Regions from separate parts of the Embleya sp. L77 genome, predicted to be linked through region 1. Evidence: riboswitches for the same ligand, from Rfam matches in the RefSeq annotation. Region 1 holds a riboswitch; the other holds the start of a gene.

Region 1 (4,824 bases):
GGGCGGCGGCGGTCGAATCCGTGTCTTGACCGGGCACCGGCCGTCGAATCCGTGTCCTGAGCGGGTGTCGGCGGTCTGGACGCGCGCCCCGACCACGTGGCGAGGGCCGAGACCCCGCGTCCCCGTCCGCGCGGCGGTGGCCGCCGGGCCGGTCCGTCCCGACCGCCGCGGTCCGCGAAAGGTCGTGTCAGGCCCTGGCGGAGCCCGTGTGTTCGACCGCGAACAGGCGGTTCTCGACCCGGTCGAGGGCCACCCGTACCGCGCCGAGGGCCACGCCGTCGGCGCCCAGGGCGGACAGTTCGACGCGCGGCATCCGCAGGCACAACCGGCGCAGCTCGGTGGTCAGCGGCGGGACCGCGTCCGCGAGGCCGGCCGCCCAGCCGCCGATCACCACGATCTCCGGGTCCAGCGCCAGCACCAGCGCGGTGACGTCGTGGATCAGCCGCTGGACGAATCGGTCCACCGCCTCGGTCGCGGTCCGGTCGCCCTCGGCCGCGTGCCGGAAGACCTCGCCGACGGCCGCCTCGTCCAGTGGCGGCAACGGCGTGCCGGTGGTGGACAGCAGGTTCTCCGGGGTGACCTGGCGGCCCAGCAGGTGCAGTGCGCCGATCTCGCCGGCGGCGCCGCCGAAGCCGCGATGCAGGCGGCCGTTGATGAACGAGCCGGCGCCCGGGCTGAGGCCGGCCATCACGTAGACGATGTCGTCGGAACCGACCGCGACGCCCTTCCAGCGTTCGCCGATCGCGGCCAGGTTGGCGTCGTTCTCGACCTGGACCGGACAGCTGAACGAGCGGCCGAGTCGGCCGCCGAGGTCCAGGCCGGTCCAGCCCGGCATCGCCGAGGACAGCGTGACCACGCCCTCGGTGTCCACGATCCCGGGCGTGCCCACGCCCACACCCCACAGCGAACCCCGGGAGACCTGGGCCCGGCGCAGGGTCTCGCTGACCAGGCCGCGCACACGTTCGAGCCGGTCCTCGGCCTCGCAATCCTCCTCCACGGTGCGTGCGGCCCGGCCGACGATCGTGCCGGCGAGGTCGGCGAGCACGACCCGGATGTGGTGCACGCCGACGTCGATGCCGAGCAGGTGACCGGCCTCGGCGTGGAAGCGGAAGCGTCGGGCCGGACGACCACGCGGTCGACTGCCGTCCTCGCTCTCGGCGGTGGTGGTCTCCACGACCAGACCCTCGGCGAGCAGGCCGTCGACGACTTGCTCGACGGTGGGGCGGGACAGACCGGTGGCCTCCATCAACGCGGTCACGGTCAACACCTCGCCGGCGCGCAACGTGCGCAGGGTTGCCGCGGAGTTGATCCGCCGGACCACGGAGGAGTCTCCGCCGGTCGCCTGTGCCACAGCTCTTGTCCTCTCATCGCGCCGGCGCGCGGTACGTCCGTCCGGGCCGCCGCGCCCGTCGTACACGTCGCTGCTCAGGCGCGGATGGTACCCAGGTTTCGCGTCGAATCAGGACGCGGGCCGCAACGCGGTCGGCCCCGTCTCGGCGAACGCCAGCCGGCAGGTGTCCGCGCGGTAGGTCGCCACGGTGACCGCGGCGGTCCGGCCGAGCGCGGTGTACGTCGTGGTCACGATCAGCACGGCGGTACCGGGCGGACGCTCCAGGTAGCGCGCCTCCTCGGCCTCGGCCACGCCCAGCTCGACCGCGCGGTGCCGGCTCTCCAGGCGGTGCCCGCGCAGTTGACGCAGCATCAGCGAGGCCCGCTCGAAGCCGGGGACGCGGGTGGACAACGAGGGCACGACGGCGCGGGAGACGTACAGGCATTCCAGGCCGACCACCTGGCGCATGGAGAACTGGCGGCGGCGCAGCCGGTGTACCAGGGCGGACGGGCGGCCCTTGAGGGTGTCCGCGAAGTCGTCGGTCACCGGCACGGTGGCGCAGTCGATCACCTCGCGGTCGCGCAGGTCCACGCCCGGCCAGCCCTCGCCGTCGGCGCTGAGCGAGACGTCCACGCGCGGTCCGGCGACGGTGGTGCCGGCGCCGCGCTTGCGGACCAGGCGGCCTTCGAGTTCGAGCTGCTCCAGCGCGTGCCGCAGGGTGGCCCGGGCGACGCCGAAGCGGGCGGCGAGGTCGCGCTCGTTGGGGAGGATGTCGCCGGAGCTGAAGTCCTCCTCGATCGCCTTCAGCAGCGAGGTGCGCAGTTGCCAGTACTTGGGCTCGCCGAAGACCGCTTCGTCCGGCAATGTCGCCATGCTGCTCACGGACGCCCCCTCGGCTGGCCGACGCCTGCGCGGCGCGGACTTATTGCATGCTCGGTTTAGTAAAGACGGTTGAATATAACCGCGTCGGACCACGAAAGGTCCAGACCAAGTCGGCCGAAGTTCCCGGTGACCTGGCTCACATCACCCTGACCGGACCGCCGGCGCCTAAGCTGACCTGCGCGAATGGTTCACGCCCCCGACCGGGGTGCGTGTCGCAAGAGGGAATCCGGTGCGAGTCCGGAACTGCCCCGCAGCGGTGAGTGGGAACGAGAGCCGTCAACACGCACTGGACGCCGAGCACGGCGTCCGGGAAGCGACGGCCGGTAGGTGTCGGTGCCCGGACGGGCCGACGTGCCCACGAGTCCGAAGACCTGCCTTCGCCCGTGCGCGGCCCGACCGTGCGCGGCCCGACCGGAGCCCGGTGGGAGGGTGGGTCGCGTGTTCGTGGCCGGCTCCGCCGCGTCGTCTCGGTCGGGACCCGGATCGAACTCGCGAAGGAGAGTTCCCATGACCCGCTCGGACCGCTCGCAACGTGCCGCTCGTCGTGATCGCGCGGCGCAGTCGAAGCAGTCGAAGCAGCCCGCGCCGCCCGCCGGTTCGGCCGCCTGCACGATCACCGTGTGCCGGGGCTGCTGTTGCGGCACCGCCAAGATCGCGGGTACGGATCACGCGGGCCAACCGGCCGCGCTGGGCGCGGCCCTGACCGGCACTCGGGTCGCGGTCCGGCTCAGCGACTGTCTGGGCCCGTGCGAACGCGGCAACGTGATCGTGGTGCAACCCTCGCCGACGGGCCGTGCGGCGGGCGGCCGGCCGACCTGGTTCGGGACGGTCAACGACCCGGACACGACCGGTGAGATAGCGGCGTGGGCGGCGGCGGGCGGCCCGGGGATCGCGGACGCCCCGGGGGTGTTGGACCTGTACGAATTCACACCGAACCGCAAGGCCCGGCAGGGGTTGGACTCCTGACGAGGGCTCATCCCCGAAGCCTGCCCGGCCGCGAAGACGACCCGACGAAAAGGCCGCCCCACCCGGGCAACGCCCGGACGAACATCGGGCGCCGGACCGGCCGGGCGGCCGACACCGACGCGGAACATCGGGAAAATTGGTCCAGTCCAATGTATTGACGGGCCGGAAGCGGAAGGCCACCCTTTGGCCATTGGTCTATACCAAGTCCATCGAGGGAGTCCCCCGTGGCACGTCGCTACGTCCCCGTCCTGGCCGCCGCCGCCGCGTCGGCCGGATTGATCTCGCTGTTCGCATTCACCGGTGGTGCCACCGCCGCCGGTCCCGCCGCGTCCCCGGCGGCCACCGGCATCGGCAGCAACTGGTACGCCGCCGCCCCATACCTGATGCCGCTCGACAACGACCCGCCGGACGCCGGCGCGGTGATGGACGCCACCGGCCTGAAGGCGTTCCAGCTCGCCTTCATCCTGGCTCCCAACGGCGGAGGTTGTACGCCGACTTGGGACGGCACCAAGCCGACCTCGACGGATACCGCGGTGGCCGGTGTGATCGCCGCGATTCGAGCCAAGGGCGGTGACGTCTCGGCGTCCGCCGGCGGCTACGGCGGCACCAAGCTCGGCCAGACCTGCGGCACCCCCGAGGCGACCGCAGCCGCGTACCAGCAGGTGATCGACAAGTACTCGCTCAAGGCGCTGGACTTCGACCTGGAGGAGCCCGAGTACGAGAACGCCGCGGCCATCCACAACGAGATCGGCGCCGCAAAGATCATCCAGCAGCGCAACCCGGGCATCTACCTCTCGGTGACCACGGCCGCCACCGCCGACGGCACCGGCTGGTTCGGCAAGCAGATGTTGAACGAGGCCAAGGCGCAGGGCTTCGTCCCGGACAACTTCTCGATCATGCCGTTCGACGGCGGGTTCAACGGCGCCGCCGCGCAGACCTCGGCGCTGACCAACTTCAACACCATCCTGCGCGACACGTTCGGCTGGGACACCGCCACCGCCTATGCCCACGAGGGCGTTTCGCAGATGAACGGACGCAGCGACACCGGCGAGTACTTCCACCAGGCCGATTTCCAGACCGTGTACGACTACGCGGTCAGCCACCACATGGCGCGCTTCACGAACTGGTCGGTCAACCGGGACCGGCAGTGCACGCCTCCGGACAACAACGGCAAGACCTCGGGCGTGTGCAGCAGCGTGCCGCAGGGCGCCTACGACTTCACCAAGTTCTCCGTGCGGTTCGCGGGCGCCACGCCGCCCACCACGACCCCGCCGACGACGACCCCGCCGACCACCGTCCCGCCGAGCACGTGCAGCACGACGGCGTGGGACCGCGCCGCGATCTACGTCGCGAACAACTCCGTGTCGCACAAGGGTCATTCGTGGAAGGCGAAGTGGTGGACCCAGGGCGAGGAGCCGGGTACGACCGGTCAATGGGGCGTGTGGCAGGACCTGGGCGCGTGTTGACCCGGACCTTGCGCCGACCCGAACCACCGCGGGACCGGCGCCGCCGCGCGTGACGACGCAGCGGTGAGCGCGTGGACGGGTCGGAGTCGCCGATGCGGCGGCTCCGGCCCGTCGGCGTCCGCGGTTGCGGGGTGCTGCGGCCGACTCGGCGCGGCAGTGACTCGGTGACCCGGGACGAGA
Region 2 (4,824 bases), on a different replicon from region 1:
GCCGGTTCAGCACGATCCGGCCCATGGCCGCCTGCCGGTGGGTCTGTACCGGGTCCTGCTCGGTGGTGGGGGTCATCGGGCCGCTCCGATCAGTCCGCGCGCGACGATCACGCGCATGATCTCGTTGGTTCCTTCGAGAATGCGGTGCACCCGCAGGTCGCGCACGATCTTCTCGATGCCGTAGTCGGCGAGATAGCCGTACCCGCCGTGCAGTTGCAACGCGCGATCGGCCACCGAGAAGGCGGTGTCGGTGGCGAACCGCTTGGCCATCGCGGACAGTTGCGCCGCCCTGGGATCACCCTCGTCGAGCGAGGAGGCCGCGTGCCACACCAGCGTGCGGGCCGCTTCGAGTTCCGTTGCCATGTCCGCGAGTTGGAAGCGCAGGGCCTGCGCGTCGATGAGCCGCGAGCCGAACGCCGCACGGTCGGTGAGATGGCGCACGGAGGCGTCCAGTGCGGCCTGCGCGCCGCCCAGCGAGCATGCGGCGATGCCGATCCGGCCGCCGTCGAGGGCGCCCATCGCGATCCTGAACCCGTCGCCCTCGGCGCCGAGTCGGTGCGTCGCGGGCACCCGCACGCCGTCCAGGACCACCTGGCGGGTGGGCTGCGCGTGCCAGCCCATCTTGCGCTCGTTCGGCCCGAAGGACAGCCCGGCGCTGTCGTCCTCCACGACGAACGCGGAGATCCCGTCGGCGCCGTCCGCTCCGGTGCGCGCCATCACCACGTACACCGCGGAGGATCCGGCGCCGGAGATGAACTGCTTGACGCCGTGTAGGAGATAGTCGTCGCCGTCGCGGGTCGCGCGGGTGGTCAGCGCGGCGGCGTCCGAGCCGGCTCCCGGCTCGGTCAGGCAGTAGCTGGCCAGATCGTGCATCGAGCACAGACCCGGGAGCCAGCGTGCGCGCTGCGCCGGCGTGCCGTGCCGGTCGATCATCGAGGCGACCATGTTGTGGATGGAGTAGTAGGCGGCGATGGTCGGGCAACCACCGGCCAGCGCCTCGTAGATCAGTGCGGAGTCGAGTCGATTCAGCCCCGAACCGCCCCGATCCTCGCCGACGGTGATGCCGCCGAGGCCGAGATCGGCGCCCTTGCGCAGGACGTCGACGGGGAAGTGGCCGGTGCGGTCCCATTCGATCGCGTGCGGGGAGAGGTGTTCGCGGGCGAAGTCCCGGGTGGTCTCGACGATCGCGAGCTGGTCGTCGGTGAGTGCGGTCATCGGGTCAGTCCATCGTGGGGATGTCGAAGTTCGCGCTCTCGCGCGCGGTGGACGGCCAGCGCGACGTGATGGTCTTGGTCCGGGTGTAGAAGCGGATCGAGTCGGGACCGTGCTGGTTCAGGTCGCCGAATCCGGATCGCTTCCAGCCGCCGAAGGTGTGGTAGGCCACCGGCACCGGGATGGGCACGTTGACGCCGACCATGCCGGTGTTCACCCGGCGGCCGAAGTCGCGGGCGGTGTCGCCGTCCCGGGTGAAGATCGCCACGCCGTTGCCGTACTCGTGCTCGCTGGCCAGGCGCAGCGCGTCCTCGTAGGAGGCCGCGCGGACCACGGACAACACCGGGCCGAAGATCTCCTCCCGATACACCCGCATCGAGGGCGTCACGTGGTCGAACAGCGACGCGCCGACGAAGTAGCCGTCCTCGTGGCCGGGGACGTGCACGTCGCGGCCGTCGACGAGCAGCTCGGCGCCTTCGGCGACGCCGATGTCCAGGTAGCCGTGCACCCGTTCGAGTGCGTCCCGGCCGACCAGCGGGCCGAAGTCGGCGTCCGGGTCGTGGGAGGGGCCCACCCGCAGGGTGGCGATGCGCGCGACGAGCTTGTCCACCAGCGCGTCGGCGGTCTCGGCGCCGACGGGAACCGCCACCGAGATGGCCATGCAGCGCTCGCCGGCGGAGCCGTATCCGGCGCCGATCAGCGCCTCGACGACCTGGTCGAGGTCCGCGTCCGGCATCACGATCAGGTGGTTCTTGGCGCCGCCGAAGCACTGGGCGCGCTTGCCGTTCGCGGTGGCCGAGGTGTACACGTACTCGGCGATCGCGGTCGAGCCGACGAAGCCCAGGGCCTGCACGCGCGGGTCCTCCAGGAGCGTGTCCACGCTCTCCTTGCCGCCGTGGACCACGTTCAGCACGCCGGGCGGCAGTCCGGCCTCGAGGAAGAGTTCGGCCAGGCGCAGCGGCACCGAGGGGTCGCGCTCCGAGGGCTTGAGCACGAACGCGTTGCCGCATGCGATGGCCGGGGCGATCTTCCACAGCGGGATCATCGCGGGGAAGTTGAACGGGGTGATGCCGGCGACCACGCCGAGCGGCTGGCGCAGCGAGTGCACGTCGATGCCGGTGCCCGCGTTGTCGGTGAACTCGCCCTTGAGCAGGTGCGGAATACCGATGGCGAACTCCACGACCTCCAGGCCGCGTTGCAGGTCGCCGTGGGCGTCGGCGATGGTCTTGCCGTGCTCGGCCGACAACAGTCGGGCCAGCGACTCGCGTTCGGGTTCGATCAGTTGCAGGAAGCGGGCCAGGACCCGGGCGCGCCGCTGCGGGTTCCAGTCGGCCCAGGCGGGCTGGGCCCGCTCGGCGTCGTCGATCGCGGCCAGGGTGTCGGCGCGATCCGCGAGCGGAACGCGTGCCTGTACCCGCCCGGTGTTGGGGTCGTACACGTCGCCGAACGCGCCGGATGCGCCGAGGACGTGCTTGCCGCCGATGAAGTGGGAAAGCTCGCGGATCATGAACGACCTGTCTCTCGTCAGGTGCGATCCGGAGGCGGGGCATGGCCCGACCACGCAACGTCGGCGCGGGTGCGCGTGGTTGCCCGGGCGGGTCGACGTCGAAGTGGTCAGGAGAACCTGGGGAGTTCGACGTTCGCAGGATCATCCGGGGCGGGTGCGCAGGCCGGTGTCATGCGTGTTTGCTCCATCCTCGTGGACAACACGGATATACCCGCGGCCGGTATCCTGACTTCCGGATCTACGCACGATGCCCGCCTTCCCGGCCTTCGCCAGTGGCTTGGTGCTGCGGCAGCGCACTCCCCGGTCACAGTGGCGGGACCATGTCGGATTCGCACCGACTTCCCTGCACCGCGGACCTTGTTGTTGAAGACGATATAGTCGGACGTCCTAGTAAGTCCAGCCGGCCCGGTCCCGGTGACCGCGGCCGGCCGGGTGCCTCAGGGGACGGGCGGTGGCTTCCGGGCGTCGGGAAGGTTGGGTCCTGCGGGCGTCCCGGCGTTGTGCCGGCGTTCGGCGACGAGTCCGGTGACGAATTCCGTGGTGACCCGAATCCACACCGTTTCCGCGTCGTCGCCGTCGATTTCGGGGAGCAGGCGATCCAGGTGCGCCACGGCGGAGGCATCGCGGACCCGGGAGGCGTGGCCCGTCACCGTACTCGTCCAGCCGGTTTGTGCGGTGCGGTCGATGCGGTCGGCCTGGAACGCGACCACGGCGTCGAGTGCGGCCTTCGCGAGGGGCGAGTCGGTCGGAGCCCGAAACACCACGCACTCCCGGTCGAGGGCGAACGCCACCAGGTGCACGGCCGGAAGGGCGCCCTCGCTCACCACGACGCGGCCCAACCCCGCGCCCGCCATCAGGGCCAACGCCTCCTGGCGCCCGAGGGGGCGTTTCATCACGGCGTGTTCGCTCATGTCTCAACCCTCGAATCCCGCGCGGGCGCCGACACGGGGTCGAACGGCTCGTGCCGGTCGATTCCCGCATGTCGCGCCGGGCCCGACGCCCCGCGCGCTCGACCGCGCGTCCGCTCTCCCGGACCCTGACCTCAGCCTTCCGCGCGCCCGACGCCCACACCAGGGCCGACCGGCCCGGTCCCGCGGGCCCAACGGCCGGTTGCCGCCGGGACCGGGCCGACCTCGTGGGACGGGAACCTTGCGAACGCACGGAGGCGACGGCGAGTTCGCCCCGGGCGAGCCAGGAACGACGGGGCGCTGCGCGACCGGACGCAGCCCGGGGCAACCCGGCGCAGCGCGGACGCGGGCCTGAGCCCGGCCGCTTCCCCGGGCGATGGGTACGGCGGCCGGGCCGATCATGGGTGCGCACGGAGCGACGTCGATCGGGTTCGACCCCGTGGCTACGAGAGCCTGCCCGCTGCGCCGGCCCGCACGCCCGACTCTGCTCCTCGTTCGCAACGTCGGGCAGAGCCGTTCGGCCCGGTCGGTTTCGGCGAAGGTCCCTTCGTGTGCGCGCGACCGGGAGGGGACACCCCCGAGACGGAAACGGATGGGCGCACGAACGGTGCCTTGGCCACCGACGGAACCGGGCTCGGATCAGCGTTTGACATCGGCAAGTTGCTGCACGTGCGTTGCATGTGGTCGAGGGGTCTCCTACGCTCCAATCGGCTGCATGGGGACGTCGAACACAGGAGCGCGCGGCGGACCGCCGACCGGCTCGCCGTGAGGTCCGAGGGCGTACGTTCCCACGAGGACGCGCCCCGCTCGTGCCTCCGCACTCCGTCCGCGGCGTGCGTCGCGGGCCGAGTGGTCGGGCACGGATGCACACGCGACACCGGGCATCGGTGCGTCGTCGTCGGGTGTGGCCGCCCACGATGTGATCCGCGGGACGGGAGCAGGTGTGGGGCGGAAGCGAATCACCGCGGTTGCCCACCCTGCCGCGCCGCCGGCCCGATCCCGCCCGCCCATCCGGCCGCCGTGCGGCGACCGGACGCCTGCCAGGAATCCGAGGCACCGATGACCGACCTCGCATCGCTGCACGCCCACTACGCCGCGACCCCCGACGGCCGCCCCAGCCGCTACCAGGCATGGGAAGTCGGCCGCGCCGTGGGCGACTCGATCACCCCGGCCACCTGCGACCCCGAGTACCGGACC

What was found. Region 1 has a riboswitch for cobalamin ahead of ACZOOI_RS02755 ((2Fe-2S) ferredoxin domain-containing protein). Riboswitches for the same ligand answer to the same signal wherever they lie in the genome.
Region 2: linked by a shared signal. The riboswitch ahead of ACZOOI_RS33730 (CoA-acylating methylmalonate-semialdehyde dehydrogenase) and the one ahead of ACZOOI_RS02755 ((2Fe-2S) ferredoxin domain-containing protein) in region 1 are both predicted to bind cobalamin.

What each region holds. Positions count from the first base shown of each region.
Region 1 covers NZ_CM145709.1:664,985-669,808, reverse strand. The annotation lists gene ACZOOI_RS02765 (ROK family protein) at 188-1,351, opposite strand; gene ACZOOI_RS02760 (GntR family transcriptional regulator) at 1,460-2,203, opposite strand; cobalamin riboswitch at 2,379-2,605, shown strand; gene ACZOOI_RS02755 ((2Fe-2S) ferredoxin domain-containing protein) at 2,720-3,178, shown strand; gene ACZOOI_RS02750 (carbohydrate-binding protein) at 3,403-4,644, shown strand.
Region 2 covers NZ_CM145710.1:841,153-845,976, reverse strand. The annotation lists gene ACZOOI_RS33740 (enoyl-CoA hydratase/isomerase family protein) at 1-76, opposite strand, end outside; gene ACZOOI_RS33735 (acyl-CoA dehydrogenase family protein) at 73-1,215, opposite strand; gene ACZOOI_RS33730 (CoA-acylating methylmalonate-semialdehyde dehydrogenase) at 1,220-2,719, opposite strand; cobalamin riboswitch at 2,918-3,087, opposite strand; gene ACZOOI_RS33725 (pyridoxamine 5'-phosphate oxidase family protein) at 3,157-3,630, opposite strand; gene ACZOOI_RS33720 (class I SAM-dependent methyltransferase) at 4,687-4,824, shown strand, end outside.